DNA from 3 places in the Salinicola sp. 4072 genome. Region 3 is predicted to be linked to each of the others. Evidence: predicted binding sites of a transcription regulator. Region 3 holds the regulator's gene; each other region holds the start of a gene.
The links. The regulator FliA, encoded in region 3, starts transcription of late flagellar genes. The targets are predictions, from matches to a motif close to CTAAAGTTNNNNNNNNNNCNGCCGATA.
Positions count from the first base shown of each region.

Region 1: a site for FliA is predicted at 4,309-4,335, ahead of flgK (flagellar hook-associated protein FlgK). Genes of this name have one in related genera too.
Region 2: a site for FliA is predicted at 1,241-1,267, ahead of flgM (flagellar biosynthesis anti-sigma factor FlgM). Genes of this name have one in related genera too.

Region 1 covers NZ_JAXOVV010000007.1:79,317-87,356, reverse strand. Annotated here, with positions in the region: gene R3F72_RS07370 (flagellar basal body rod protein FlgF) at 1-489, shown strand, start outside; gene flgG (flagellar basal-body rod protein FlgG) at 558-1,340, shown strand; gene R3F72_RS07360 (flagellar basal body L-ring protein FlgH) at 1,400-2,053, shown strand; gene R3F72_RS07355 (flagellar basal body P-ring protein FlgI) at 2,059-3,198, shown strand; gene flgJ (flagellar assembly peptidoglycan hydrolase FlgJ) at 3,198-4,268, shown strand; gene flgK (flagellar hook-associated protein FlgK) at 4,396-6,030, shown strand; gene flgL (flagellar hook-associated protein FlgL) at 6,100-7,314, shown strand; gene fliR (flagellar biosynthetic protein FliR) at 7,490-8,040, opposite strand, start outside.
Region 2 covers NZ_JAXOVV010000007.1:90,595-101,667, forward strand. Annotated here, with positions in the region: gene flgB (flagellar basal body rod protein FlgB) at 1-145, opposite strand, end outside; gene flgA (flagellar basal body P-ring formation chaperone FlgA) at 362-1,198, shown strand; gene flgM (flagellar biosynthesis anti-sigma factor FlgM) at 1,314-1,586, shown strand; gene R3F72_RS07405 (flagella synthesis protein FlgN) at 1,621-2,073, shown strand; gene R3F72_RS07410 (histone-like nucleoid-structuring protein, MvaT/MvaU family) at 2,178-2,558, opposite strand; gene R3F72_RS07415 (GGDEF domain-containing protein) at 3,112-4,011, shown strand; gene R3F72_RS07420 (hypothetical protein) at 4,225-4,857, shown strand; gene R3F72_RS07425 (DUF3307 domain-containing protein) at 4,854-5,600, shown strand; gene R3F72_RS07430 (N-acetylmuramoyl-L-alanine amidase) at 5,597-6,559, shown strand; gene R3F72_RS07435 (helix-turn-helix domain-containing protein) at 6,541-7,092, opposite strand; gene R3F72_RS07440 (benzoate/H(+) symporter BenE family transporter) at 7,279-8,469, shown strand; gene R3F72_RS07445 (hypothetical protein) at 8,539-8,961, opposite strand; gene R3F72_RS07450 (Yip1 family protein) at 9,097-9,702, opposite strand; gene R3F72_RS07455 (proline--tRNA ligase) at 10,027-11,073, shown strand, end outside.
Region 3 covers NZ_JAXOVV010000017.1:69,081-80,153, forward strand. Annotated here, with positions in the region: gene flhA (flagellar biosynthesis protein FlhA) at 1-1,019, shown strand, start outside; gene R3F72_RS12560 (flagellar protein FlhE) at 1,130-1,537, shown strand; gene R3F72_RS12565 (RNA polymerase sigma factor FliA) at 1,667-2,365, shown strand; gene R3F72_RS12570 (PqiC family protein) at 2,530-3,159, opposite strand; gene pqiB (intermembrane transport protein PqiB) at 3,156-4,796, opposite strand; gene R3F72_RS12580 (PqiA/YebS family transporter subunit) at 4,789-6,165, opposite strand; gene R3F72_RS12585 (calcium/sodium antiporter) at 6,542-7,513, shown strand; gene R3F72_RS12590 (multidrug effflux MFS transporter) at 7,535-8,764, opposite strand; gene R3F72_RS12595 (cytochrome ubiquinol oxidase subunit I) at 9,359-10,771, shown strand; gene cydB (cytochrome d ubiquinol oxidase subunit II) at 10,775-11,073, shown strand, end outside.

The DNA of each region.
Region 1 (8,040 bases), on a different contig from region 3:
TCGCCGAACGGCGGCGAAGCCTATACCCGCCGCGGCGACCTCCAGGTCGATTCCACCGGCCTGCTGACATCGCTCGGCAACCCGGTGCTTTCCGACAACGGCCAGGCCATCGTCGTACCGTTGGGGGGCGACGTGACCATCGCGCCGGACGGTTCGATCAGCGTGCTCGAGCCGGGCCAGAACCCGGATGCGATCGCGCCGTTGGCGCGTCTCAAGATGGTCGCGCCGGGGAACGACAATCTGGTGCGTGGCGAAGACGGCCTGTTTCGGATGCCACCGGCCCAGGGGCAGGACGTGGCGGCGCCGATCCCGGCCGACGATACCCTGCGTCTGGTTCCCGGGGCGCTCGAAGGCAGCAATGTCACCGCCACCGACGCCATGATTTCGATGATCGACAGCGCTCGACGTTACGACATGCATATGAAGGTGATCGAAAGCGCGGACGAGAACGAACAACGCGCCAACAGCCTGCTTTCTCTGACCAGTTGACCCTGACCAGTTGACCCTGACCAGCTGAGGCTGGTCGCTGGCTGGCTTACCGACAACGAGGTTTTGTCATGATCAAATCTTTATGGACGGCCAAGACCGGCCTGGAATCGCAGCAGGTCAAGCTGGACGTGATTTCCAACAACCTGGCCAACGTCTCGACCAACGGTTTCAAGCGGTCTCGTGCCGTCTTCGAAGATCTGCTGTACCAGAACGTGCGTCAGCCCGGTGCCCAGTCCTCGGTGGTCGATACGCTGCCATCCGGCATGCAGGTGGGTACGGGCGTGCGTCCGGTCGCCACCGAGCGGCTGCACACCCAGGGTGGTCTGCAGAACACCGAAAATTCCCGCGATCTCGCGATCAACGGCAAGGGCTTCTTCGCCGTACAGATGCCGGACGGCACGACCGGCTACACCCGTGACGGCAGCTTTCAGGTCAACGAGAACGGCCAGCTGGTGACCGCCGGCGGTTATCCGGTCGATCCGCCGATCGTGATCCCGCAGAACGCGCTGTCGATCACCGTCAGTCAGGATGGCGTTGTTTCCGTGACGCAGCCGGGGACTTCCCAGAGCAACGAGGTGGGGCAGATCATGCTCTCCACGTTCATCAACCCGACGGGGCTGCAGAGCATCGGCCAGAACCTGTACCTGGAAACCGACGCTTCCGGCCCGCGTAACGATCTCAACCCCGGGCTGGATGGCGCTGGCGTGCTCTATCAGGGATACGTCGAGACTTCCAACGTCAACGTGGTGGAAGAGATGGTCAGCATGATCGAGACGCAGCGCGCCTACGAGATCAACAGCAAGGCCGTCGAAACATCCGATCAGATGCTCCAGCGTCTGACACAGCTATAAACCGGGGAAGGCGCGTGTTGCTGACCGCAGAATTGGCCACGGTGTGGCGCAGGGTGTTGATGCTGACCGGCCTCTGTCTGGTGCTGATCGTGGCCGGCTGTGCCCAGATTCCGCGCCATTCCGTGGTCGAGAACTCCTCCCCGGTGGAGATCCCGTCGACACCGCCGACGCAGGCCAACGGCTCGATCTATCAGGCGCGCTTCGGCTTCCAGCCACTGTTCGAGGACCGTCGTCCGCGTCAGATCGGGGACATCATCACCATCGTGCTCGACGAGCAGGTCAGTGCCAGCAAGAGCTCGGCGGCGAATGCGTCACGAGACGGTTCGGCGACTTTCACGCCGACGCTCGTGCCGGACGCTCTCGATACCCTGACCGACTATGGCATGGACCTCGAAGGCGAGAACATCTTCAACGGTTCGGGGGGCGCCAATGCCAACAACACCTTCACCGGGACGATCACCGTGACCGTCTATGATCTGCTGGCCAACGGCAACCTGAAGGTTCGCGGGGAAAAGCAGATCGCGATCAACCAGGGCACCGAATACATTCGGTTCTCCGGCGTGGTCAATCCACGCGCGATCAGCGGTTCCAATACCGTGCAGTCGACGCAGGTCGCCGATGCCCGTATCGAATATGTCGGTGACGGCTATATCAACGAAGCGCAGACCATGGGTTGGCTGCAGCGCTTCTTCCTCAACATTTCGCCGTTCTGATGCCTATGTCCGCTCCGCTTCGTTCATTCCGATCGCGTCGCTCGCCGCTGGCCAGAGCGCTTCTGTTCCTGGCGATCCTGCTGTTCAGCCTGGGCGCTCAGGCGCAGCGCATTCAGGATCTGGCCAATTTTGCCGGCGTACGCGACAACCAGTTGGTCGGCTATGGTCTGGTGGTCGGTCTCGACGGCACAGGCGACCAGACCACTCAGGCGCCGTTCACGGGGCAGAGCATCACTAACCTGCTGTCGCAGCTGGGCGTCACGGTTCCCGCGGGCACCAACATGCAGCTGCGCAACGTGGCGGCGGTCATGGTGACGGCCAGGTTGCCGCCGTTCTCCCGCCAGGGGCAGGAGATCGATGTCACTGTCTCGTCGATGGGCAACGCCGATAGCCTGCGCGGCGGTACGCTGCTGATGACGCCGCTGAAGGGGGCGGACGGTCGCGTCTACGCGCTGGCTCAGGGCAACGTCTACGTCGGCGGCGCCGGGGCGGAAGCGGCGGGCAGCAGTGTTTCCGTCAACCATCTGGCCGCCGGCCGTATTCCGGGGGGCGGCCTCGTCGAGCAGGAAGTGCCGATGCGACTGGGCGACGCCAGTGGCACGCTGAACCTGTTCCTCAAGAATGCCGATTTCGAGAACGCGCGACGTATGGTCGTGGCGATCAACCAGGAGTTCGGCGCGCCGGTCGCCGCCGCGCTCGACGGACGCACGGTGCAGTTGAAGCTGCCGGCCAACGATAATGATCGCGTTACCTTTCTGGCTCGCGTGCAGGGAGTGAACGTCACCACCGAGCGTGGCCCGTCCAAGGTAATCGTCAATGCGCGTACCGGCTCGGTGGTGCTGTCGGACACCGTCACGCTCAATCGTGCCGCGGTGGCCCACGGCAACCTGTCGATCGTCATCGATTCCAATCCCCAGGTCAGTCAGCCCAATGCGCTGGCTGGTGGCAACACCGCGGTCGTTCCCAACGCCGACATCACCGTACAGCAGGAGGGCGGTGCGCTGCAGATGGTTCAGACCAGTGCCGATCTGATGGATGTGGTCAACGCGCTGAACGCATTGGGCGCCTCTCCCCAGGATCTGATGTCGATTCTCCAGGCGTTGAAGTCTGCGGGATCGCTCAACGCCGAGCTGGATATCATCTGATGGCGATCACCAACGATCTTTCGGGGCAGTTTGCGCTCGACGTCCAGAGCGTGCAGAAGCTCAAGTACAGTGCGGCCAACTCGCCGCAGGGGAGTCTCAGGGAAGCATCGCGCCAGTTCGAGGCCGTGTTCCTGCAGATGATGCTCAAGAGCATGCGCGATGCCAGCCCCCAGTCCGGTCTACTACAGAGCAATCAGATGGACATGATGCGCTCGATGCAGGATCAGCAGTGGGCGCAGCAGCTGGCGGGCAAGGGGCTGGGGCTTGCCGATCAGCTGGTGGCGCAGCTCGAGGGTAGCGGCCTGCCGGGCACCTCGGCACTGCCCGCCGCCTCGGGCGCTACGGGCGACGATGCCTCGGCCCTGATCGCCGGCATTCCGCGGGGTACGCCACGGCTGTTGCATGGTGGCCTTCGCACGCCGGGATTTGCGCCGGATCTGTCACGGCATGAGATTGCCAGCGCTGCCACGGCCAACGGCTCGTCATCGACATCGGCATTGATGGCAGACGAGACCGACGATCGTCCGGTGCACGTCCGCGCCTTCCTCGACAGTCTGGCAGGGCCGGCCAGGCAGGCGGAACAGACTTCGGGCGTGCCGGCCGAGCTGATTCTGGCCCAGGCCGCGCTCGAGACCGGCTGGGGGCAGCGGGAGATCCCCACTGCCAGCGGCGGCAACAGCCACAATCTCTTCGGTATCAAGGCCGGCCAGTCCTGGCAGGGCGACACCACGAATATCACCACTACCGAGTATGTCGACGGACGACCGGTCAAGATGGTCGATCGCTTCCGCGTCTATGACTCCTATACCGACGCCTTCAACGATTACGCCAAATTGATCGGTGACAACCCTCGCTACCAGGGGGTCGTGGCGGCTTCGACACCCGACCAGGCGGCTCAGGCGTTGCAGCAGGGCGGTTACGCCACGGATCCACGCTATGCCGAGAAGCTTCGCGGCATCATGGCGCAGTTGGGCTCGCTAGAAGCCGGGGCAGGTCGCGATCTGCTGGCGGCAGCGAATAATGCCGGCAACTCGTTCGGCCCTGACGACCTGCCCACGGCGATTTTCTGATCGGCGGTAACAATTGGTTGCGAAATCGCTGCCTGAAGGGGTCAAGAAGCGGCTCTCGCGGCCGATAGAAATCATAACCTTGCACGGACATCGCCAGCATCGTCATGGCGTTTCACGGGATAGCGATATGAGCCTGTTTTCGATTGGCCTTAGCGGTTTGAGCGCGGCGCAGAATGCGTTGTCGACGACCAGCAACAACATCAGCAACGTCTACACCGATGGCTATAGCCGACAGTTGACGCTGCTGGGACAGAACAGCAGCGGCGAGGGTGGCGGGTCCGGCGTCAGCGTCGACGGCATCCAGCGCCAGTACAACAGCTATATCAGTTCGCAGCTCAATCAGGTCAATACCCGCGAGTCGGCCCTGGAAACCTACCAGAGCCAAGTCAATCAGATCGATGACCTGCTGGCGGACAGCGATTCCGGCCTGACCACGCTGATGCAGAATTTCTTCTCCAGCCTCGAGGACCTGACCGGCGCACCCGCGGACGCAGCGGCGCGCGAAGGGGTATTGGGCAGCGCTCGTAGCATGGTCGCACAGTTCCGTGCTTACGATGGCTATCTCAGCGACATGCGTGAGGGCATCAACGGCCAGATCGGCGACGTGGTCACCCAGGTCAACGATCTCAGTGATCAGATTGCCGATCTCAACAAGCAGGTGACGTTAGCCCGTGCCAGAAGCGGCGAAGAGCCCAACGCGCTGCTGGACCAGCGCGACAAGCTGGTCAGCGATCTCGGCGAGCTGGTGGACGTCAACGTGCAGGTTCAGGATGGTTCGACCTACCAGGTATCACTATCCAACGGTACGCCGTTGGTTGCGGGCAAGATGTCGTTCGACCTGGTCGCCGTCAAGAACAGCGAAGATCCTTCCAGCATCACGATTGCCTACGAAGATGGTGCCGGCTCGCGTTCGCCGCTCAAGGAGTCCGTCATTCAAGGCGGTGAATTGGGTGGGCTGATGAGCTTTCGCAGCGAAACCCTCGACAGCGTCCAGAACCAGATCGGTCAGTTGGCGGTGACACTGGCAAATAAATTCAATGACCAGCATGAGGCTGGCGTGGATGTCAACGGTGATCCCGGCGTGGCGTTTTTCGAGATTGGTAGCCCGACCGTCATTGGCAGTGCCAATAACGCAGGCAGTGGTTCGATGATTGCCGAGTATGGCGACATCAGCCAGTTGACGGCTGACGACTATCAGCTGACCTATCAGGCGGATGGCTCCCTCGAGGTCGAGAACCTGAGCAGCGGCGAGAAGCTCGAGGATGTCTCTCCGGATGCTGATGGCAATCTGTCCTTCGGCGGGGTGACGCTGACTCCCGGTACCCCGCCCCCGGTTGAAGGCGACGTCTTCACGCTACAGCCGACTCGCAATGCGGCCGCCGGGTTCGATCTGGCACCGATCGATGCTAGCCAGATCGCTGCGGCTGGTACCGAGAACAGCGGCACGGGTAATAATACCAACGCCCTGGAATTACTCGACCTGCAGAATAAGACGCTGGTTGGTGGCGTCGCGACCTTCAGTGGCGGCTACGCGTCGCTGGTCAGCGATGTCGGCAACCGGGCGGCGATTACCGATGCCAACCTCACGACCCAGCAAGGGTTGAGCGATCAGCTTTACGCCTACCAGCAGGCCGATTCAGGCGTGAACCTGGACGAAGAGTACGCCAACCTGATGCGGTATCAGCAGTACTACTCTGCCAATGCCAAGGTCATCGAAGCCGGTTCGACCATCCTGGATACGATTTTGGGGCTGCGCGCTTGAGAGCTGTCGAAGCGCCGTTTTTGAATAATCATTGAGTGCGCCTGATCGGGCGCCGTCGAGGAGAGAGCCGTGCGTGTCAGCACCGTGATGATGTTCGAGCGCAGTGTCAGCTCGATGAACCGCCAGCAGGGCGCTTTCATGGAAGTTGGCGAGCAGATCGCTTCCGGCAAGCGTGTGGTGCGTCCTTCCGATGACCCACAGGCTGCATCGCGGGCGGTCGGAGTATCGCAATCGTTGGCCACCAATGCCCAGCAGAGCGACAGCCGGGTAACGGTGCGCAATTCGCTGAGTCAGGAAGAGAGCGTTCTCGACAGTGTTTCTGACGCTTTGACCCGGGCCAAGGAGCTCATGATCCAGGCCGGCAATGGCACGCTGAGCGACGCCGATCGCCAGTCCCAGGCGTCGGAGCTGCGCGGCGTCTACGAGGCGCTGTTGGGGCAGGCCAACTCTACCGACGGTAACGGAAGTTATCTCTTCGGCGGTTACAAGGATAGTTCCGCGCCCTTCGGCAAGAATGACTCTGGTGCCGTGGAGTACGAGGGCTCCGACCAGGTTCGCCAGCAGAAGGTCGATTCGTCGCGAATGATGGAAGTGGGTAATACTGGGAAAGACGTCTTCCAGTCGGTGGCGGCAGGCGCGGGTTACGTGGCGAAGGCGGGTGACACCAACAGCGGAACGCTGACTTTCACCGGTCCTCAGGTGGCGGATACGACTGCCCCGGGTTATGGAGAAGGTTATACCGTTACCTTCGATACTACAGTAGAGCCGACGACTTATCAGGTAACCGACTCGACAACAGGTGATGAGGTCTCTAGTGGTGATTACGCGGCAGGCCAGTCGATCGAGTTTGCCGGTATCAAGTTGACGCTTGAGGGTACACCGGAGCCGGGTGACGTGCTAGAAGTTGGACCAGCTGAGGATATGGATCCCGACGTTTTTACGACGTTGGAGAACATGCTCTCTGCCCTCGAGAATCCTCTGGATTCCGAGGCTGACAAGGCGGTATTCGCCAATACGCTATCGACCTCCAGCCGGGAGCTGGATAACGCGCTGGACAACGTGCTGACCGTGCGCGCTTCCGTCGGTGCACGACTGAACGAACTGGACACGCTCGATACCGTGGGTAGCGATCGCAAGATCAGTTACACCCAGACCCAGAGCGATCTGATCGATCTGGATTACACCACCGCCATTTCGGACTATGTCCTGCGGCAGGTGGGGTTGCAGGCGTCGCAGAAGGCCTTCGTCGATTTGCAGGGGACTTCGTTGTTCGACTTGATGTGATGTTTGGTCTGACGCGGCGTCGGATTTCAACCGCCAACGTATCGGGCCGTTAACGGCCCGGTTCGAAGTAAAAGGGGCGCATCCTGCAGGATGCGCCCCTTTTGTTTGGTTGAGCTGTCGATTGGCGAATTGGAGAGGGGCTCGGGTCGAGATCGATTCCCGTTGCGATGTCAGGTCAGGGCGTGCCGGCCATCTGTTCGATCATGCCCTGCATGAAACGAAGCTGCTGCTCGAACAGATCGCTCCAGAAGCCTCCCATATCCGGAATCAGTGCGGTAATCAGCACCAGGCCAGCGGTCAGTGTCATCGGGAAGCCCACCGAAAAGATCGAGAGCTGTGGCGATGCGCGATTGAGAATGCCCAGTGAGAGATTGATCAGCAGCAGCGCGGTGACGATGGGAATCGCCATCAGCAGGCCGGAGGAGAAGATGGTGCCGCCCCAGCGGGCCAGCGTCTCGGCGAAGGTGGCATCGATCGAGGTCGAACCGATGGGCAGCACCTCGAAGGTCCAGGCGAGAATTTCGATGGTGATCAGATGTCCGTCCATCGCCAGGAACATCAGCAGCGTCAAAAGCTCCAGCAGGCGTGACAGCACCATCGTATTGGTGCCGGCATCCGGCTGAAAGAAGGTCGCGAACCCGAGGCCCATCTGCATGCTGATGAACTCCCCGGCAGTCTGCACCACGGCGATCATGATCCGCAGCACCAGGCCCATGGCGATACCAA
Region 2 (11,073 bases), on a different contig from region 3:
GTTCCGCGCGGAAATCGAAATCCCGCGCCTTGAAATTGGGCGTATCGGCATTGGCGATGTTGTTGGCCAGTACCTGCTGACGCTCTGCGCGCAGATTGATGGCCTCCTGCTGGAAGCGCAGCGCGTTATCCAACTTGTCGAACATGCCGTGCACCTCGGATGGCGTTCGCTGGAAAATTGACAGGATGGAGAATAGCGGCGGGCGGCACGATTCAAACCCGTAAACAGACCGTCAATTGCGCGCCATTTTCATCAATGCTCGATGGCGGGCACGCCTACAATCGTTTTCCAACGTGGGGGATTGCGTCCACCGACACGCTGTGCCGGGACGCGCTTGGTCCTGGATCCGTGACCTGGCTCCGTGACATGGACCCAGCCCCGAGAACAGCCCCACGAGATCCGCGAACAGCCCGAGACCCGTGATATGCGTGCCGATCCGACAGAAGCGTTCCCGCGTACCCGGTTGAAACATCGACCGTCTCGCCAGTTTGTGCTCCGCGCCGGCGCCGCCACGCTGATGGCGCTGCTTTTCGCGCTATCGTTGCTGCCGCTTCCCTCGATCACCCGCGCGGCATCGGCGGATGAACCCTCCGACGCCGTCGTCGCCAGCGCGCGGCAGTTCCTGAAGGAGCGCACTGCCCCTCTCGGCGACCAGGTGACGATCGATATTCGGGAAAGCGACGTCGATCTCGGCGACTGCTCGACACCGCAGCCATTTTTGCCACGCCCCGGAGTGCCTCAGGGCCGGGTTACGGTAGGCGTTCATTGCGGCAGCGACGGCAGCCGGACGCGCTATCTGCAGGCCACGGTTTCGGCGATGGTTCGCCACCTGGTGGCACTCCAGTCGATTGATCCGGGTCAACGGATCGATGCGACGATGCTGGGTTGGCAGGAGGCGGATATTTCCCGCCTGCGCCGTGGCTACCTCAATGACCTCGACCAGGCGGTCGGCAGGGTTGCCACGCGACGCATCCCGACGGGCGCGACGCTGACCGATAACATGATCAGAAAGCCGTGGATGGTGAAACGCGGTGATACGGTCGTACTGACCGCCGTGGGCCAGGGGTTTCGCATCAGTCGCAGCGTCGAGGCGCTGGATAACGGTGAATTAGGCAGCACCATTCGCCTCAAGACGGAGGATGATCAGATTCTACAGGGAAGAGTGACGGGACAGGATCGGCTGCGCGTCGACCTGTGAGCCGTCCAGATAATTTTTTTAACAAATCTCTGTTCGAATTTCGTTCAGCTTCCGCTGGCCTTGCCGATAACGTAAGCAAGTACGTGATTGTGCATCCAGCCATGAGGTAATGACCTTGAAAATCGATCAAACGCAACCGCTGACTCGCCCGCCCCAGAACGAGGCCGCCGAGCAGCGCAAAAGCGCGGAGTCGCTGGGAGCCGCCAAGACGACGGCCGGCTCCAGGACAACGTTGAGCCAGATCCCGAGGGGCGACGAGAGCGGAGATATCGATACTGCCCGTGTCAACGATATCCGCCAGGCGATCTCCGAAGGCCGGCTCGAACTCGATACCAGCAAGATCGCGGACGGTCTGGTCCAGAGCGTTCGCAATATGTTGGGTGAATAATCCCTGACTTCAGGTCCAGTTTCAGGAATTCTGCATGACGCCAGCTGAATTGATTGCCGAACAACAGACCCTGTTGCAAGCGCTCGCGGAAACACTCGATGCGGAGGCCAGCTGTCTCGGTGCCGGCAGGGCCGATGGAGAGCGTCTCGGTGAATTGGCCACGCTCAAGCAACAGCAGCTGAATGACCTCGACCGGATCGAGAGTCTCCGGCGAGAGCATCAGCAATCGCAAGGATTCGGCATGGGAAGTCGGGGCGCGGAGCAGTTTGCCCTGTCACTGGACAAGCATGAAACCTGGCAGCGGATTCGAGAACTGGCAGAGCAGGTCCGTCGGACCAATCGCCTCAATGGCCACATCATCTCCACGCGGCTGGAGCACAATCAACAGGCCATCGATTTTCTGAACCGCGCCATCGGGGGCAGCGTCTACGGACCCAAGGGCGAGTCCCGCCACAACGGCTTCGGCGGCATCAGCTCCAAGGCTTGAGATTCGCTTGCGGTTCGAGAGCCGCTAAATACGAAACCCTCCGCCGTTGTATCTCGGCGGAGGGTTCTGTTTTTTGGCCAAGCGCATGAAGAAGAAAAAGGCGCTTAGTCTTCCGTTCTGACGACCCAGGACTCGACGGCATCGCTACCGTGTTCGTCTTTCCAAGCCTTCAAGGTCTTGTGATTGCCGCCGCGCGTTTCGACGACCTCCCCAGTGTTGGGGTTCTTGTAAATCTTGAGCTTGCGCTTGCGGCGGCTACCGGTTGATCCGGTCTGTGCAGTCGCGGGCTGGGCGTTGTCAGATTTCGGGTTCAACAATTCGATGACGTCACGCGTTGTCTTACCGTACTCCGCCATCAAGGCTTCGAGCTTCTCCTTGAACTCGAGTTCGGACTTCAGACGTTGATCACCCTCCATCCGCTTCAGCTCTTCTTCAAGCTGCTTCAGGAGCTGTTCTTTCTTGACGTAATCGCTAAGTAGAGACATTCGTTGGTCCGTTGCGGATTGGTTTAAGCGTGGACATTATTGCGGATATGTAAAAACTTTCAAGTCTTTCCGGAGTGTTTTTTAAAGCGTAGCGATTAACAATATTAATTTAACTCATAGTTCGCTACGACACGCCTCAACATCAACCTTTGGGTACCGCGAAGCTAACGGTTCTTTATCAGGTTACCCACCCCAGCGCTTACTTTATCTCGATATCGCTTTGCAATGAGGAGACTACCTGGATAAAAACACTAGCCTCCGGAAGCTGGGCAGCATTATCTAGGAAATGCTGCATATGAAAATTCCAGGTTAGCGGAATTCGGTGGATAAGAGCATCCTAAATCAATGATAACTAATTGGTTATGCGTGTCTTGAGTGAGCTACAATTCGCTCCCCATCGCCACTGAACGGAAGACTCGATTCACTTCAAGCTTCATATGAATGGGTTCGATTTCCGGCTGTCTGATGATGTCAGACGTTTTCGATGACCAGAACATCGGTTCAGGACATGACAAAAAAGAAAAGTCGCTTATCGACCCGTACGATAGTGGAATTGGCTGGAATCTGGCTGGGTTCCTCGCTGTTGATGCTGGGCGCGGCTTGGCTGGTTGGCGCCGGCGGGCCATTCATGATTGCCGTGCTGGTCTGCCTCTTCAGTGGGCTGTCGGGCCTGGTTGCCAGTTTCTGGCTATTCAATCGTCGACTGCTGGCCCCGGTCAGGCGGCTGGCAGATCACGTGCGCTTCGTGCATGAATTCCGCGACACGCCGCGCGACACGCCGCAGCAGATGCCCTTCGATCTTTCCCGCCGCTCCGACGCCGTGGGCTTGCTGACGCGGAACCTGCAGAAGCTGATCGAAGAGTCGAGAAGTGACCACGCCGCTCTGCTGGAACAGACGCTGAACGATCCACTGACCGGACTCGGCAACCGGCGCATGCTGGAAAGCCAGCTCGACGTGCTCATCCCTCTCAGCCGGCGCCTGAGCTGCACGGTGTCGGCGATGATGATCGATGTCGATCACTTCAAGGCATTCAACGACCACTACGGCCACCCGGCCGGCGATGTATGCCTCGTGGATATCGCTGGCGTGCTGAAAGACACCTTCCGTCGAGAAACCGATGTGGTGGTACGCCTGGGTGGCGAAGAGTTCCTGGTACTGCTGATCAATGCCGACAAGGACGAAGCCTGGGCACTGGCCGATGCCATGCGCGCCATGATTCAGGCGCTGGGCATTCCTCACGAATATTCCTCGGTGGCTTCCGTGGTCACCGTCAGCGTCGGGGTGGCCACCAGCCCTCATGGCTTGCTGGTCGATATCGACGACATGATCGCCCATGCCGATGAGGCGCTTTATGACTGCAAGGCCCGGGGCAGAAACCAGGTGGCATCCAGGCTGATGGGGGCCGACACTACGCTCGAGGGATCTCAGCCGTCCATCGAATCCACGGCATGACCCGTTCGAGACAACAATCTTTGAAACAACAATCTTTGAGACAATAATCTTTACAGCAGAATACTGGATATAAATACAGTCTTTCTTTACCTTATCCTCATCGACGTTACCGATACCGCCATTGCGGTTATAGTGATTTTTGCGCATAAGCGCAAAAATAGCTTTTTTTGGCTATAGTTATGGTCGTATGAATGGCTATCGATGAGGAGCCTCATGTCAGTGATTGGCGTGCTCAGCGGGGATATCGTCGCGTCGCGCGATATCAGCGACAAGCGCAAGCTTCGACGGGCAATAGATACCGGTATCGAACGCCTCGGACAGTCACTGGGCGCCGTGGGTACCCGGTTTCGGGGGGATGCGTTCCAGGTGGCGATTCCCGAGCCGCGGGATTCGCTCGCCGCCGCCGTGATCATGCGCGCCAGCCTGATCGAGCACTCCCCTTCCAGACAGCAGATGTGGGACGCAAGAATCGCGGTCGGCATCGGCGAGGCCACGGTGCCCACGCTCGAGAATTTCATCGATGCCGATGGCGAAGCGTTCATCCGGTCCGGGCAGGGGCTGGACGCGTTGAGCCAGGGCGATCGACGCCTGGGGCTGTTTCTGGCGACCCCGCAGCCCGAACTGGACCTGCTGATCCGGTTTGCCGACGACATCGTCAGCCACTGGAGCCATAACGCCGCGGAAGTGATTCGCTTCAATCTGACGACCGACCATTCGCAAAGCGAACTTGCCCGGCGTCTGGGTCGTTCTCAACCGACGATCAACCGGCGCCTGAGTGCCGCACGCTGGCCGCTGATCCGTGACTTTCTGGCGTTCAGCCGGCAGCGCCTGGAGACACTGACATGAACGAGACGAGTCTGTCGCTGCTGTTGGCGTTGCTGCTGTCGCACACCATTGCCGACTTTCTGTTGCAGAGCGATACCTGGGCGGCTCGGAAGCAGCAGCACCATTTCCGCACGCTATCGCTTTACTGGCACGTCGGCATTCACATGTCGCTGAGCCTCGCCGTGTTGCTCGCTTTCGGTACCGGCGTGCACGCCGCACTGATCGCCACCTCGGGAATCGGCGCATCTCACTGGCTGATCGATACGTTGAAGAGCTACGCCCCGGCGCACCGGGTTCGCTTTTTCCTTCTCGACCAGTTTCTGCATCTGCTGATACTGGGACTCGTCTGGTGGTGGGTCGTGGACGGCGACATGGCCGTGCCGATGGTCCAGCTGGCGCTATTGTGGCAACCCCGGACGCTGCTCGTCGCGCTGGCTTATCTGGTGGTTCTGCGCCCTGCGTCGATACTGATCGCGCTGATCATGCGGCGCTGGAGCGAAGGCGTCGACACACGCGGCACGCTGGCCGATGCAGGTGCCCGGATCGGCATGCTCGAACGCTTTCTCATTCTGACCTTCGTTCTCAGCCATCAGATGGCCGCTATCGGCTTTCTGCTGACCGCCAAGTCAGTGCTTCGCTTCGGCGATCTCTACGAAGACCGCGATCGAAAGCTGACCGAGTACGTACTGCTCGGCACCATGCTGAGTTTCTCGATCACGCTTACTCTGGGTCTGTTGACCCGTTATCTGCTGGGTGTGCTATGAAGCCTCGACGACAGGTTCATCCGCGCAGAGCCGGGAGCCTGCTGGCCGGCTGGATGCTGCTGACGATACTGGCCGGCTGTGCCGGCTCACCGACGATGGAGACCCGAAGCGGTTATATCGCCGACCGCGCGCACCGCTCCGATGCCTACAACCAGCGTATCCGTTATCTGATTCTGCATTACACCGACTCAGAGGCGTCCCGGGCGATGCGCACCCTGCTCGGGCCCGATGTTAGCTCACACTATCTGGTGCCCCGCTCCCCCTCCCTGTCGGATGATCTGCCGCAGATCTGGCAACTGGTCGACGAGAAAGACCGCGCCTGGCATGCCGGCGTCAGCGCCTGGGAAGACCGCACCCAGCTCAACGACACCTCCATCGGCGTGGAGATCGTCAACCGTGGCCCGCAGGAGACGCTCGAAGGTCAGCGATGGGAGCCTTATCCCGAGGACCAGATCCGTGCGGTCATCGCCTTGGCGAAGGATGTGATTCGCCGCTATCGGCTGCCGCCGACTGCCATCCTGGGACACTCGGACATCGCGCCGTCGCGCAAGATCGACCCTGGCCCGCGCTTTCCCTGGAAACGCCTGCATGATGCCGGCGTCGGCGCCTGGCCGAGAGACGAGGATATCGCCAGCTTTCGTCATCGATTCGCCCAGTGCTCGCCCTCGATCACGCAATATCAACGAGCGCTGAGCGCGTACGGTTATTCGCTGGCGGCGACGGGGGTGATCGACGGCGAGACACGGGACGTGACGCGCGCCTTCCAGATGCACTTTCGCCCGGCCAGCTATTCAGGCCAGCCGGATCACGAGACGGCAGCGATTCTCTGGGCACTGCTCGCCCGTTATCGACCGCAAGCGCTGCTGGATACCACGCTGGCCGAACCCGCAGGCTGCAGGAAGCCGGAAGAAGACGACCCATTCACGCCCGAAACGGCGCCTCAGCCGCTGAAGGGATAGTGAATCAGATCGTGGATTTTTGCCGGCTCCGGGTTGCGATTGCGGTACGCATGGGGCTGATCCGCGGGAAATCGGACCGCGTCGCCGGCGGATAATGCCTGCCAGCCGCCGTCGACGAAGAGCTCCATTCGCCCTTCCAGCACGACCAGATGCTCCACCACGCCAGCGGCGTGGGGCGCGGACTCGCTCAAGGTATCCTGGAGCAGCTCGATCGCGAACATCTCGAACCCCAGAACCGGATCGAACGCAAACAGTGGAGTCACGATCATCCCCGAGGCATCGTGATGGCGAGGCATCGCCTCCATCCGCTGCAGCGCGAGGCCCTCGGGCACCAGGAATTGCGACAGCGGCACCTGCAGGCCACTGGCGATCTTCCAGAGCGTGGAGATGGTCGGCGTCGACTCTCCCCGCTCGATCTGCCCCAGCATCGCCTTGCTCACTCCGCAGATATCGGCCGTCCGGGATAGGCTCCAGCCACGCTCGGCGCGTCGTTTTTTCATGTGTCGGCCGATCACCGAGACATTCGCGTCCATCTCTCCTCCGCCCGCTTCCTGTCATCGCCTGATGCTTGCGCCCTGCCTGAATGCCGCCAGTGCGAAACTCGTATGCACTCACGTCTATAGGTTTTATTTGTGCTCATGTGCGTTATAGCGCACGTTGCCGAGATCGCGCAATGTACGTTATAACGCACATTCCTTCCGATTTTCAGGAATGTGTTCATGGCACGTTTACCGGCCGACCGTCGGCACGGCACGACGATAACGGCTTCCCACGTCACGGCGGGATTCGTCGCGGTCCTCGTCGGCTATACGAGTTCGGCAGCGATCATTTTCCAGGCGGCTGCGGCAGCTGGCGCGTCACCGATCCAGATCGGCGGATGGCTGAGTGCGCTGGGACTGGCCATGGGCGTCACCTCGATCGGCTTGTCGCTACGCTACCGGCAACCGATCCTGACGGCCTGGTCGACGCCGGGGGCCGCGCTCCTGGCCGTCAGCCTGCCCGACCTGCCATTGAGCGAGGCGATCGGCATCTTCGTTTTCTGCGCCGTGCTGATCCTGATCTGCGGCATTACCGGCTGGTTCGCCAGGTTGATGCAGATCATTCCGCAGTCCATCGCCGCGGCCATGCTGGCGGGGGTGCTTCTGCGCTTCGGCCTGGATGCCTTCGGCTCGCTGAACGGCGACTTTGTGCTGGTGTCGTCGATGTTCCTGATCTATCTCGCCGCCAAGCGCTGGCTACCGCGCTACGCCATCGTGCTGGTGCTGCTGGCAGGGCTTGGCGTTGCGGGGCTGCTGGGCGAAATCGATACACGGCAGGCACAACTGATCGTCAGCGTACCCCATTGGATCTGGCCAACCTTCTCGCTGTCGAGCCTGATCGGCGTAGGCATCCCGCTGTTCGTGGTGACGATGGCCTCGCAGAACGCGCCGGGCGTGGCGACTCTGCGTGCCGCGGGTTACGACGCGCCGATTTCTCCGTTGATGATCTGGACGGGGCTGGCCACCCTGGTCCTGGCGCCTTTCGGTGCCTTCAGCGTCTGCCTGGCCGCGATTACCGCGGCGATCTGCATGGGGCCGGATGTCGACCCCGATGCCGACCGACGCTATCCGGCGGCGATCTGTGCAGGAGGCTTCTATTTACTGGCGGGTCTTTTCGGCGGCTCGATCGGCACGCTGTTCGATGCCCTGCCCCAGGCGCTGGTGCTGGCAATCGCCGGGCTGGCGCTGCTCTCGACCATCGGTGGCAGCCTTCATCGCGCCCTGCTGGAGCCTCATCACCGCGAGCCGGCACTGATCACTTTCCTGGTTACCGGTTCCGGCGTGACGCTGTTCGGGGTCGGCGCTGCCTTCTGGGGCCTGGTAGCCGGCATGCTGGCGCTGCTCGTGGCGCCGAAATCGCGACCGGCCTGATTCGGAAGCCGTTCAGGCAAGCGGGAGCGATTCAGATAGACGGGAGCGATTCAGATAGACGGGTGCGATTCAGATAGGCGGCGGCACTGCCGGGCCGAATTCGATTCTCGACACCGCCTGATCCAGCGTCGCGACCCGCTCGACGATGGGCGCTTGCGCCTCTGCAGCGAGATCGTGACCGGTACGTGTCTCGATCATCGAGGCCAGCGAGTCGGCGCTCAAATTGCCCTCGTAATGGACGCGATCGATCGACGCCTCATGGGAGCCCGGGAGATAGATGGTGTTATTGGAAAAATCCACGGCATAGGCGATCACGCCCGGCACGATGAACAACAAAAGGCCCAGCCCGTCGGCAATCGCCACGCCGGGATCGATACGCCCCTGCAGTTGCCCCTTGCGCTCGGGATAGAAGAGCGTGCCGCAGCCGGTCAGCGGCAGAATCAGGCCGATCACGACAGCGCCAGCGATCAGGCGTCGAAACGGAGGTTGCATCGCGAAAATCCCAGTGACGGAGAGGTAACGCGGAGTAACCTAATCCATCGACCTGGGTCGAGTCCAGATGCTGTCGGCCCCAAAACGGCGCCCGCCCCTATGGCGGGCGCCGAGCGTCGAAAGAATCGTCGGAAGTCAGACCAGCGAGGCGCCGTAACCCCACAGCAGCACGGTGATCGCCAGCAACGCCTCGAGCACGAGAATGCCGATCGCCAGCGCCGCACTCGAGGCACGTACGCCCTCGTGCTGATCGATACCCAGAAAGGATGGCAGGCCTGCATAGACGAGGTAGACCGTATAGCAGAGCCCCGCGATGCCGGCCAGCAAGCACAGCCATATCAGCGGGTAGAGCGCGACCACGCCGCTCAGGAACATCGGCGTCGCCATGTAGCCGGCGAACACCACGCAATGGCTGAGATCCGGTCGCTCCGGATAGCGACGCGCCAGCCAGTGAATCACGTTGCCCATCAGCCAGACGGCGCCCAGGATCAGGGCATAGAAGATGATCGCCAGCAGCACCGCGGTCGCAGGCGAGACAGTCACGGTCTTCGCCAGTCCCTCCTTGGTCGTGCCGAAGTGCCAACCGACCACCGTAGTGCCGATGAAGGCGCAGACCACCGGAATGGCTGCCATCACCAAGACATGGGAACCGTAAAAGTGCGATACGGTTTCGTTTTCGCCGCGGATCTGCTGCCACTCGCGATTGGGATGCGTAAGCAGCCCCCAGACGTGATGAATCATGACACACCTCCCTCCGGCGCGGGCCGCCAACGACGGATTTCCGATGGTGTCCTGTTCCGCTCGCCTTCCCGGCGATGCCGGATGCGACCCTGACTCTCACTATAGGAAAGATCGGCAAAGTGGGTAGAGCAATCGCGACGCCCGGCGCGAACTGCCATCCTCGGCCCTTGCACCACCTCGTTTGCGGGAGGTTTTTGCCGCTCGCCCTTCCCCGTCCGCTGCTCGCATCTCTATACTGACGACCCTACGAACGACCGCAGATCACGCCATATCGAGGATATGCCGCGTTCCGCTTACGCTGATGAATACAGGAAAGAACACTCAATGCGTGCCAGCCAATTACAGATCTCGACCCTCAAGGAAACACCGGCGGACGCGGAGATCGTCAGTCACCAGCTGATGCTGCGTGCCGGCATGATCCGCCGTCTGACATCGGGGCTCTACACCTGGCTGCCGGTGGGCGTGAGAACGCTGCGCAAGGTCGAGCGTATCGTCCGCGAGGAGATGAATCGCGCCGGCGCGCAGGAAGTCCTGATGCCGGCGGTACAGCCCGCCGAGCTGTGGCAGGAATCCGGCCGCTGGGACGAGTACGGTCCGGAATTGCTGCGGCTCAAGGATCGTCATCAGCGCGACTACTGCGTCGGCCCTACCCATGAAGAGGTCATCACCGACCTGGTACGGCGCGAGATCAGCAGCTACAAGCAACTGCCGACCAACTTCTATCAGATCCAGACCAAGTTCCGCGACGAGATCCGCCCCCGCTTCGGCGTGATGCGCTCGCGCGAGTTCATCATGAAGGACGCCTACTCGTTCGACAGCGACGAGGCCGGCCTCAAGGCGTCCTATCAGCGCATGTACGACGCCTACGTGCGGATCTTCACCCGACTGGGTCTCGATTTCCGCCCGGTACTCGCCGACAACGGCTCCATCGGCGGCACCGGCTCGCATGAATTCCACGTGCTGGCCGACTCCGGCGAAGATGCCGTGGTCTTCTCCACCGGCTCCGACTACGCCGCCAACATCGAAAAGGCCGAGGCGCTACCGCCCAAGGGCGCCGAGCGTGCCGCACCGCAGGAAACCATGCGCCAGGTGCCCACGCCGGGCGTGCGCACCATCGCCGCGCTGGTCGAAGGCTTCGATCTGCCGATCGAGAAGACCGTCAAGACGCTGATCGTTCATGCCGCCGACGGCGGGCTGATCGCGCTGATGGTACGCGGCGATCACCAGCTCAACGAGATCAAGGCCGAGAACCTCGACGCCGTCGCAGCGCCGCTGACCATGGCCAGCGAAGAGGAAATTCGTGCCGCTATCGGCGCCGGCCCCGGCTCGCTGGGTCCGGTGGATCTGCCGCTGCCGCTGATCATCGATCAC
Region 3 (11,073 bases):
ACGACGTTCAACTGGTCGATACCCTGGGCCTGGAAGTGGGGCACCGCCTGATCCCGCTGGTGGATCAGCGCCAGCAGGGGGAACTGCTGGGACGCATCAAGAGTGTGCGCAAGAAGTTCGCCCAGGACGTCGGGTTCCTGCCGTCGGTCGTCCATATTCGCGACAATCTCGAACTGAGCCCCAACGCCTACGTGATCACCCTGAAGGGCGTGGAAGTCGGTCGTGCGGAGGCGTTTCCGGGCAAGTGGCTGGCGATCGACCCGGGCCAGGTTTCCGGATCGCTGGATGGAACCCGGACCCAGGACCCTGCGTTTGGCCTGACCGCCTACTGGATCGATACGGCGCAACGGGAGCGAGCCCAGATCTACGGCTACACCGTGGTGGACGCGAGCACCGTGATCGCCACGCATCTCAACCATCTGCTGCATGAAAACGCTGGCGACATGCTGGGACGCGCCGAGGTCCAGCAGCTTCTGGACAAGGTGGCGGAGCAGCAGAAGTCGCTGGTGGAAGACGTGGTGCCCAAGCTGCTGGCGCTGACGACGTTGCAACGCATCCTGCAGAACCTGCTTGCCGAAGACGTCCCGATCCGCGACATGCACACGATTCTCGACGTGCTGGCGGAGTACGCGCCGCAGCAATCCGATGCCAACGAGTTGACCGCGCTGGTACGCGTTGCGCTGGGCCGGGCGATTACCCAGCAGTGGTTCCCGGGACGCGAGCCGATGCACGTAATGGGGCTGGAACCCCGGCTGGAGCAGGTTCTGGCTCAAGCGCTCAACAACGGCGGCGCGCTCGAACCGGGGCTGGCCGATACGCTGATGCAACAGACCGCCGCTGCGGTGGAGCGACAGCAGAGCCGTGACGAGCCCACCGTGCTGGTCGTTCAGCATGGCCTGCGGGCGCTGCTGGCACGTTTCCTGCGTCGTCAGATCAAGTCCCTGGTCGTGCTTTCTCAGGCTGAAATTCCTGATGACCGCAACTTGCGAGTCACCACGACCATCGGGGCATCGTCATGACTGGCGGTGTCCGGTCGATGAGAACGGGGACCCTGTCTACGATGCCACGGGCGTCGTCTCTGTTAAGAGCGTTTTCCCTGGTGCCGAACGTGCGCTCAAAGGCCACCTGCATGCTAGGCGGTGCGATCACCACGGTTGTGATGGTCATGGGTACGATCGCGCCGGCCTGGGCGGCCCAGGCCACTTGGGTAGGCCAACTGCCGCGCCAGACGATCGTGGTGTCGGAGCGACCCTTGGAAAGTGCGCCGATCACGCTGCCGCCGTCGGCGGAACAGGGCGAAATCGCGAATGTTCGTTGGGTGTTCGAGACCGATACGCCAGCGCCGACGTTGAAGACCTGGCTCTGCCATGGGCAGCTCTGTCTACCGCTGGCTCGGTCGCGAGGGGAAACGCAGCGCTTTTCGGGGCGAGCCACGTCCATTCCGTTCCGTCTGCGTTTCCTGTGGCCACCGGGAAAGCATGCCAACGGCAACCGGGTAATCTCCGGCGGCCAGCTGATCGTCGACTACCGCCAGTGAGGCCGACAAACAGCCGAAATAGCCGCTGGAAAACGGGCAGTTTGCCGTCTTGGCTCGGCGTCCGCGCGGCATAATGGGATATAGGTCATGCGTCCCATGACCGTAAGGTGTTTTGCACGAGGCCATTCGATGTATACCGCACAGGGCAAAATCGATCAGCACGCATTGATTGAGCAGTACATGCCGATGGTGAGACGCCACGCGCTCTCCCTTCAGGTGCGCCTACCCGCCAGCGTGGAACTCGATGATCTCGTTCAGGCCGGCATGCTCGGTCTGCTGGACGCCATGGGGCGCTACGACAATTCGCACGGCGCGAGTTTCTCGACCTATGCCAACCAGCGCATTCGCGGCGCGATGATCGACGAGCTGCGTAGCCGTGACTGGATGCCGCGCAGCGTACGGCGTAACGCCCGGGCGCTGGACCAGGCCGTGCGTCGGCTGGAGCAGCACTTGGGGCGGGCGCCGGACGAGCGCGAAATCGCCCAGGAGATGGGCATGTCCCGTGACGACTATCACCAGCTGCTGGCCGATGCCAACAACGGCTTTCTGCTGGCGTACGACGAGAGCGACACCGAGAACGGCATCGCCTCGGTTGCGGAAGGTAACCTGCCATCGCCGTTGGAGGCGCTGCTCGATGCAGACAACCGTACCAATGTGATGGCAGCGATCGATGCCTTGCCGGAGCGGGAAAAGCTGTTGCTGGGGCTCTATTACCAGGAAGAGCTCAACTTGAAGGAGATCGGCGCTGTGCTCGGCGTCAGCGAATCCCGCGTCTGCCAGTTGCACAGCCAGGCGGTAGCGCGTCTACGCAGCCGTCTGAACCACTAATCGCCTGAACCACTAGTCGCCTGAATCACTAATCGTCTGAGCTCCGATCGAGATCGGGCGCTCTGCCCAAGCCGGAACACTCGACAGATCCCGAGCGCCTATCCAACCGGGCATGGCTACGTTGTCATGCCCGGTTGGATAGGCGCTTTGACGTTGGGCGTTGCTTAGTCGGCGGCTGGCGACGTCGTCGAGACAGCGCGGATGTCTTCGGCGATTTGCCGCGCCACGTCGTCCCACACGGTACCCAGAGTGCGCACCAGCGCAGGATAGCCGTCATCGCTCAAGGGTTGCGCGACCTCGAAGTGGCGCTGTGCCACCAGGTCGTTGCCATCATGGAGCTGCCATTCCCCCGATGCCACCGCCTGACCGTCATAGCGGCCCTGAAACTGGTCGACACTGAGCGTCAGTCGTTGCGCACCCGCTTCGCTGCGGGCGGTGTTCAGGACTACGATATCCGGCAGATTGGCCGCCAGCGATTGCCGCAGACGGCGTGTCAATTGCTGCCCCAGCGACTCGGCCCACAGGTTCTGGTTGGCCGCGTTGAGTTCGATATCGCTGGTCTGCATGACGATCCCTTCCTGGTCGAGGTAGCTGGCCACCTCGACAGGACCGACCGCCAGCGTGGCCGCTTGCGGAGAAGGTTCGCTCGCCTGCTGCGGACTGTCGGCCTTCGGCAAGGTATACCGGTTGGTCGGCGTCGACTGGGAGGCGCAGCCGGCAAGCGCCGCGGCGGCGATCGCCAGCAGGGCGGTGGCGCCAACTCGGCGCCAACGGGGCAGGGACGACTTCATCATTGGGGAGCCCTCGGCACGGGATCGGTTTGAACTTCACGGTCGAAAATCAGCGCGTTGGGTTTTTCGCTCAAGGTCTTGGCGACTGGCTGCAGATCCCGCGTCAGCATCTCCAGCTGCTTGAGCGTGTCATTCAGCTGACGATACCCCGAAGAACCGGCAGAGAAGCCATTCAGCGTATTCTGAAGTTCCTGCAGCGTGTCATTGAGACTGCCTGGCAACTGCTGGGTCGCAGGGTCGGAGACGATGGCATTGACCGACTCGGCGATCTGGCGCACCTGTTCGAGCGTCTGCTGGGAGGTCTGCATGGTCTCGTCCAGACGATCGAGGATCGGTTCGACCTGCAGCTCGTTGAGCTTGTCGAGCAGGTTGGAGACCTTCTGTTCGATCTGGGCAAAGCCGCCGGAGATGGTGGGGAACACCGGCTTGTCGTCGAACGTCATCGCCTCGTAGGGAGGTGCGTCGTCGCTGAAGTTCAGGTCGACGAACAGCGCGCCGGTGAGCAGATTGCCGGCCTTGAGCGTGGCGCGCAGGCCGTGCTCGAACATGCGTTCGAGGCGGGCACGCCAGTCCTCGGCGTCGAAATTCGCCATGGCGTCGTCGAAGCGCTGTGGCTCGATGCGAATCAGTACCGGAATCGCGAAACGGTTCAGCGTATCCGGCTGGGGAGCGGAGAAGCGCCAGGGCACGGCTTCCACGGTCCCCACGCGCACGCCGCGGTACTCGACCGAGTCGCCTCGGCTCAAGCCGCGTACGGTGTCGTCGACCAGCAGCACGTATTCGAGGTAGCGGTCGAAGGTGCCTTCACGCGCGCTTTCCTCGTCGCTGAAGAGTTGGTAGGTCGCCTCGGATTCGGCGGGATGCCCCATGGCGACATCCTCCGGCACGCCGAAGGTCACGCCGCCGCCGATGAGCGATTCCATGGATTCCACGTTGACCCGAAAGCCCTGGGAGTCGAGGCGCACGTCGACACCCGACGAGATCCAGAAGCGTGTGGTGTCCGTGACCAGAACGTCATAAGGCGACTGGATGTAAAGGCGATGGCGCATTTCCTTTTCTTCGGGATCGAACTCGGTGTTCTCCACGCGCCCGACGGTGAATCCCTGATAGGTGATGGGGTCGCCGGCGCGCAGGGAACTGCCCACCTTGCTGACCAGGTTGACGCGAATGCCCGGCGCATCGGGCGGAGCCACGGGCGGTTGGTCGAGTACCTCGAATTCACGCTGGGCGGTTTCGCCGTTGCCGGGCAGCAGCTGGATATAGGCCCCCGAGAGCACGGTGCCCAGTCCGCTGATGCCTTCCCGGTCGATACGCGGCTTGACGACCCAGAAGCGCGCCTCGTCATTCAGCATGCGTTCGGTATCGGGCTTCATGCGGGCCGTGATGATGGTGTGGGACATGTCTTCGGAGAGTGTCACGTCCTCGACGCGGCCGACCTCGACGTTGCGCGTCTTGATCAATGTCTTGCCGGCCTCGATGCCCTCGGCGTTTTTCATCTCCAGGGTGATCGTGGGGCCGAGTCCCGAGAGATTGTCGTAGAGCATCCATGCGCCGATGAGAACCGCCACGAGCGGTACGATCCAGATCGGCGAAAGCCGCCGGCGATGGTGGCGCGTCGCGCGCAGGGGAGCATCAGGCATCGTCGGGTTCCTTGCGTGGAGAAGCGAGGGCGGCGATGCGGGACATCCCGCGCCGCCGCGGTTTTTCGGGCAGATCGTCCCAGATCATGCGGGGGTCGAAGCTGATCGCGGCCAGCATGGTAAGGATGACCACGGAAGCGAAAGAGAGCGCGGCGGGGCCGGGCGCTATCGACATCAACTCGCCGGCGCGTATCAGTGCCACCAGGATGGCGACCACGAAGACGTCGACCATCGACCAGCGGCCGATGAATTCGGTCATGCGGTACAGGCGAACGCGCGTGACGTTGCGCAGCGGTTCGCCCCGGTGGCGGACGGCGTAGCATAGCCAGCCCAGCGCGAGAATCTTGCCGATGGGCACGACCACGCTGGCGGTGAAGATGATCACGGCGATGGGGATATCACCATGCTGCAGGAAGAGCATGACCCCGCTGATGATCGTCGAGGGGGAGCTGTTGCCCAGCGACGTGGTGGTCATGATCGGGTACAGGTTCGCCGGTATGTACATCACCACCGCGGCGAGCAGCAGGGCCAGCGTGCGCTGACGGCTGCGGGGCGTGCGAGCGTGAAGGGATTCACCGCAGCGTTGGCAGTGCCCGCGTCCGTTGGCATCGAGACGATTGACCAGGCCGCAGGTGGCGCAACCGCTCAATCCCTGGGGCGAGGCCGGCTCACCCGGGCGTGCGCCCGCAGGCGCCAGGGGTTCGCTGGCCAGCGAGAACCACATCCAGTCGGTATCGAGGGACTGCGTCGTCAGCAGCAAGAGCAGGGCGTAGGCGCAAAACGTCCAGAAAGAGAGACCCAGGCTGACCTCGGCCATGCCCGCGACCTTGATCAGGCTCACCAGGGCGGCGATGACGAAGACATCGGCCATCATCCAGGGGGTGAGGTGTTTCAGCGCCCGGGCGACACCCCGCGAATGCGGCAGGAAGCGCCGACTCAGCAGCCCCAGCGAGAGCCACATCACGCCGCACAGGTAGACCGTGGGCAGAATGATCACGGTCAGCAGCACGCAGATCGCCACCAGCGGCTCATGGAAGCCGACCAGCGTCGAGGCGGTCTCGGTCAGCTCGATACGGTTGCTGACGCCACGGGCCTCGAAGCTGACGAAAGGAAACGCCACCGACAGCAGCAGCATGATGAGCGCGCCGATGGCCAGGGCCAGGCTACGCTCGGCGGGCTTGTGATGGCGGACGGCCAGGGTGTGCTCGCAGCGGGGGCAGTCCGCTTTCTGGCCGGGCTTCAGCGCCGGCAATGCCACCAGCAGATCGCATTCGTGACAGGCGCGCAGACGCCGCCGCGAATGACGAGTCGTCGCCACGTGCGGCGCGCGCGCTGGATGAGCGGTCTGTGACGAAAACGTGTCGGCCAAGCTGAGTCTCGCGTTGATATTCCAGGGTGTCGGACATGATGCGTGATGGCTCGAGCCGTTGGTTCAGACGCACCAGTCCTGAAGGAGGACTCGAGTATTGATCGATTGCCCACCGTCGGTACCATCGATCTCACGCTACTATAGCAACTTGAGCAACTCGCAGCGTTGTCGTTCCGCTATGCTTTTGCCTCAATGCCTGGTATCTAGAGTGGCGTGTGGCGACGCGGATCGACGATCAGGCGTGGTCAGGGCAGCGAACAGCGTACATTCACATGCGTATGTTTGTCAGTAGCTTGGCGCCGACGGCCCTGGGGCATGCGTTTCCGGCATGCGACGACACACACCATCCCTATATCAGGTGCAAGGAGATTCTATCGTGCTAATGGCGATCACCGCCGTCGCTCTCGGGCTGGCGGTATTGGTATGGAGTGCCGACCGTTTCGTCGATGGCGCGGCCGCGACGTCGCGTCATCTGGGATTGTCGCCCTTGCTGATCGGCATGGTGGTCATCGGACTCGGTACCTCGGCGCCGGAATTGATGGTGTCGGCGCTTTCCGCCTGGCAAGGCAACCCTGGCCTGGCGTTGGGCAACGCCTATGGCTCCAACATCGCCAATATCGGCTTGATCGTGGGGTTCGTGGCCCTGCTCAGCCCGTTGATCATGCACTCGCAAGTGCTGCGTCAGGAGTTGCCGTTGCTCATGCTGGTGACCTTGGCATCGCTCTGGTGCCTTCAGGACGGCGCCGTGTCGCGCTGGGACGCGGTGCTGCTTCTGGCAATGCTGGCAGCCTTCTTGACCTACAGCATCATACGCGGTCGGCAGCAAGGCAGTGATACTCTCGCCGACAATACGACGGCCGACCTCGATACCCAGGCGATGACGCTCAAGCGAGCGATTACCTGGACCCTGGTGGGCCTGGTCCTGCTGATCGTCAGCTCACGTCTGCTGGTCTGGGGGGCGGTGGATATCGCCTCGGCATTCGGGGTCAGCGACCTGGTCATCGGCCTGACCGTGGTTGCCATCGGTACGTCGTTGCCGGAGCTTGCCTCTTCCATCAGCGCGGTGCGCAAGAATCAGCATGACCTGGTGATCGGTAATGTGGTTGGGTCGAACCTGTTCAACACGCTGGCGGTGGTGGGGCTAGCGGGCGTCATTCATCCCATCGACGTCGATCCGGATGTGCTGGTACGGGACTGGCCGGTCATGGCCGCTCTGACGCTCGTGCTGCTGGTGTTCGGGATCGGTTTCAAGGGCCAGGGGCGCATCAATCGTCTGGAGGGGGCTCTGCTGCTCGTCAGTTTCGTGGCCTACACCGCATGGCTGGTCTACAGCGTGGTCGGTGGTTGATTCCTCGCCGGGGAGAGAGCCTCAGCGCTGGACCTGACGATCGAACCGCAATGCGCTCCTCAGCGCGATCTGGCCGATGACGGCAGCCGTGGCGAGCACCACGGCCGCGGCCAGGGCCGGGTCGTCGCCGAGTCCGGCCAGCGCCGTGCAGAGCGCGCCGATGCCCATCTGGGCGAACCCGTAAAGACCGGCGGCGGAACCGACGACCTTGGGGTTGATGCCCACCGCCAGCGTCAACGCGGTCGGCCCGGTCATGCCCACGCCAAAGGTGAACAGCAGCACCGAGACTTCGAGAGTGACCGCCGACGCCCAGCCGGCCAGCACGATGACCAGCATCGAGATGCCCCCGGTCAGGCTGAGCAGGCTCGCCGCCAGCATCAATCGAACCAGACCGATGCGGTGGATCGTGCGGTTGGTGATGAAGTTGCCCAGCGAAATACTCAGGATCAGCAGGGAAAGGTAATACGCCACGTGGCTTGCCGGCTTGCCCAGCTGTTCGACGAAGATGAACGGCGCCGAGGCGACGAAGGCAAACATGGCGGTGGTGACGCAGCCGCCGCCGATGGCATAACCGATGAAGGCCGGCGAGCGGATCAGCGTTCGATATTCATGCGCCAGATTGAGCAGATCGATCCGGCCGCTGGGCTTCGCGGTCTCCGGCATCAGCCGCCAGACGAACAGCAGGTTGCCCACGCCCATCAGGCACAGTGCCAGCAGCACGGTACGCCAACCCAGCGTGGTGGTCAGCAGGCTGCCGATGAGCGGTGCCATGGCCGGCCCGATGGCCACGACCAGATTGAGCACTGCCAGCCGTTGCACGGCGCGGTCCGGCGCAGCGGTGTCGCGGATCATGGCGCGGCCCAGTGCCAGCCCGGCACAGCCGCCGAAGGCCTGGAAGAAGCGCGCCGTGATCAGCGTCTCGACGCTTTGCGCCTGCCAGGCAACGATCCCCGCCACGCTGTAGATCAGCATGCCCAGCATCAGTGCCGGTCGTCGGCCTACCGCGTCGGAGAGCGGGCCGTAGAAGAGTTGGCCGATCGCCAGCCCCAGAATGTAGAGGCTGATGGTCAACTGCATCTGGGCGTTGTCGGCGCTCAGCGCCTCGCCGGCAATGGGCAGTGCCGGCACGAAGATATGCATGGCCAACGTACCGGCCAGCGTGATGAGCACCAGCATCCATAGCGCTGGCACTGCGCGTGCCGGCGTGGCTTGGGTTGCGGAAGAGGACGTCGATGTGGCGGGATCGGTCACGAAGCGCCTCGTGAAATGGCGGTGGTTGTCGAGCAATCGAATAGCGCAGTAGCCATTAGGACCTTACGCGATTCGACTTTGTATGACTATTTGACCAAAGCCTTGCGTCTGACCGGAACGCTTGCGCGTCGTCGAAACGCTTGCGCGTCGCCGAAACGCTTGCATATCGTCGGCAAGAGCCTGGTTCACGAACAGCACCCGACGAATGAAGGGACTCCGCGCGGAGCAGCAAGGGCGGGCGAGGAGAGAGCCGGGTAGGCCGATTCGATCCTGTCAGGCTGACAGATTGTCGCAGAGATGAATTCCATCGAGGCCATGACGTCGCACTCGGTAAGCCTCGAGGCTGGTCGCAAGCCCTCGTCGTTGGCGACTTCCGGCACTATTGCCTAGGTTGTCTAGGGAGAAAAAGGGAAAGGTCGACGCTGGCATGCGACATCAGGACACGGCGGCCGACGGAAACACTTTCCTTATGATGTAAAGCGATGTTAAGCATCGACGGCTGCAATGGTCGTTCGACGGGCAAACAGAACGAAGAAACATCTGTCGTCGGGGCATGAGGGAACCGCTGCCCTGAACGCTTGCGAGGAGTCAGCCATGGCATTAGATCCTATCCTGTTGTCACGATTGCAGTTCGCTTTCGTGGTCTCTTTTCATACCATATTTCCGGTCTTCACGATCGGTTTGGCCTCATACGTGGCCTTGCTTCAGGGCCTTTACGTAGCCACCGGTGAAGCCGTGTGGGATCGGTTGGGATTATTCTGGACCAAGATCTTCGCCGTCGTCTTCGCCATGGGTGTGGTGACGGGAATCGTCATGGCATTCCAGTTCGGCACCAATTGGAGCAACTTCTCCCAGTTCGCCTCGAACTTCATCGGACCGATGTTGAGTTACGAGGTCATCACCGCCTTCTTCCTCGAGGCCGGCTTCCTCGGCGTGCTGCTGTTCGGTCGTCATCGGGTGTCGCCTTCGGTGCACTTCTTCGCAGCGCTGATGGTCGCCGCGGGGACGTTCATCTCGGCATTCTGGATTCTGGCGACCAACAGCTGGATGCAGACCCCGCAAGGCTACGAGATTCGCGAGGGCATGGTGCATGTCACCTCCTGGATCGAGGCCATTTTCAACCCTTCCTTCCCGTATCGCTTCGCGCATATGGCGATGGCGGCGTTTCTGACCGGCGGGTTTGTGGTTTGCGGCGTCAGTGCCTGGTTCCTGCTGCGGCGGCGTGATGTGGAAGCGCACAAGCGAGCGCTTTCCATGACCATGTGGTTGCTGCTGATTCTGACCCCGCTACAGGCCTGGATTGGTGACGAGCACGGGCTGAACACGCTCGAGCATCAGCCGGAGAAGATCGCGGCCATGGAAGGTAACTGGGAAACCCAGTCCAATGTGCCATTGCTGCTGTTCGCGCTGCCGGATCGCGACCTCCAGGCCAACCGCGCCGAGATCGGCATCCCCAATGGCGCCAGCCTGATTCTGCGCCATGATGCCGACGGCGTGGTGCCGGGGCTCAAGGATATCCCCGTCGACCAGCAGCCACCGGTGTGGATCGTCTTCTACAGCTTCCGCGTCATGGTCGCGCTCGGTATGTTGATGATCGCTTTCGCCGTGGCCGGACTGGTGCTGCGCCGGGGCGATCGAATCTATACCTCGCGCTGGTTTCTGCATGGCTTGCAGGGGATGAGTCTGGCACCGTTCGTTGCGGTATTGGCGGGGTGGTACGTGACCGAGGTCGGCCGCGCGCCGTGGCTGGTCTACGGTGTGCTCTCCTATGCCGATGCCGTAACGCCATCGTTGTCCGGATGGATGGTGTTGTTGACTCTGATCGGCTATATCGCGGTTTACGCGGTGATCTTCTGGGCCGGCGTCTACTACCTCTTCAAGGTCGTGCGTCAGGGCCTGGATGAGCTCGGCGAAGACGAGGAGATGCACGATTACGACCGCCCCGAGCGTCCGCTTTCCGCTACCCGTGTTCCCTTTGACGGCAGCACCGCCTCGTCCAGGAGTTAAACCATGGAAATGTTCGATCTTTCACTATTTTGGGCCGTCATCATCGCTTTCGGCATCATCATGTATGTGTTGATGGATGGGTTCGACCTGGGCTTGGGCATCCTGTTTCCGTTTGCGCCGGACGAGGATGCCCGAGACGTGATGATGAATTCCGTCGCGCCGGTGTGGGATGGCAACGAAACCTGGCTGGTGCTGGGCGGCGCCGGGCTCATCGCGGCCTTCCCGCTGGTCTACACCATCTTGTTGCCGGCGCTTTATCTGGGCGTCTTCCTGATGCTGGCCGGCCTGATCTTCCGCGGGGT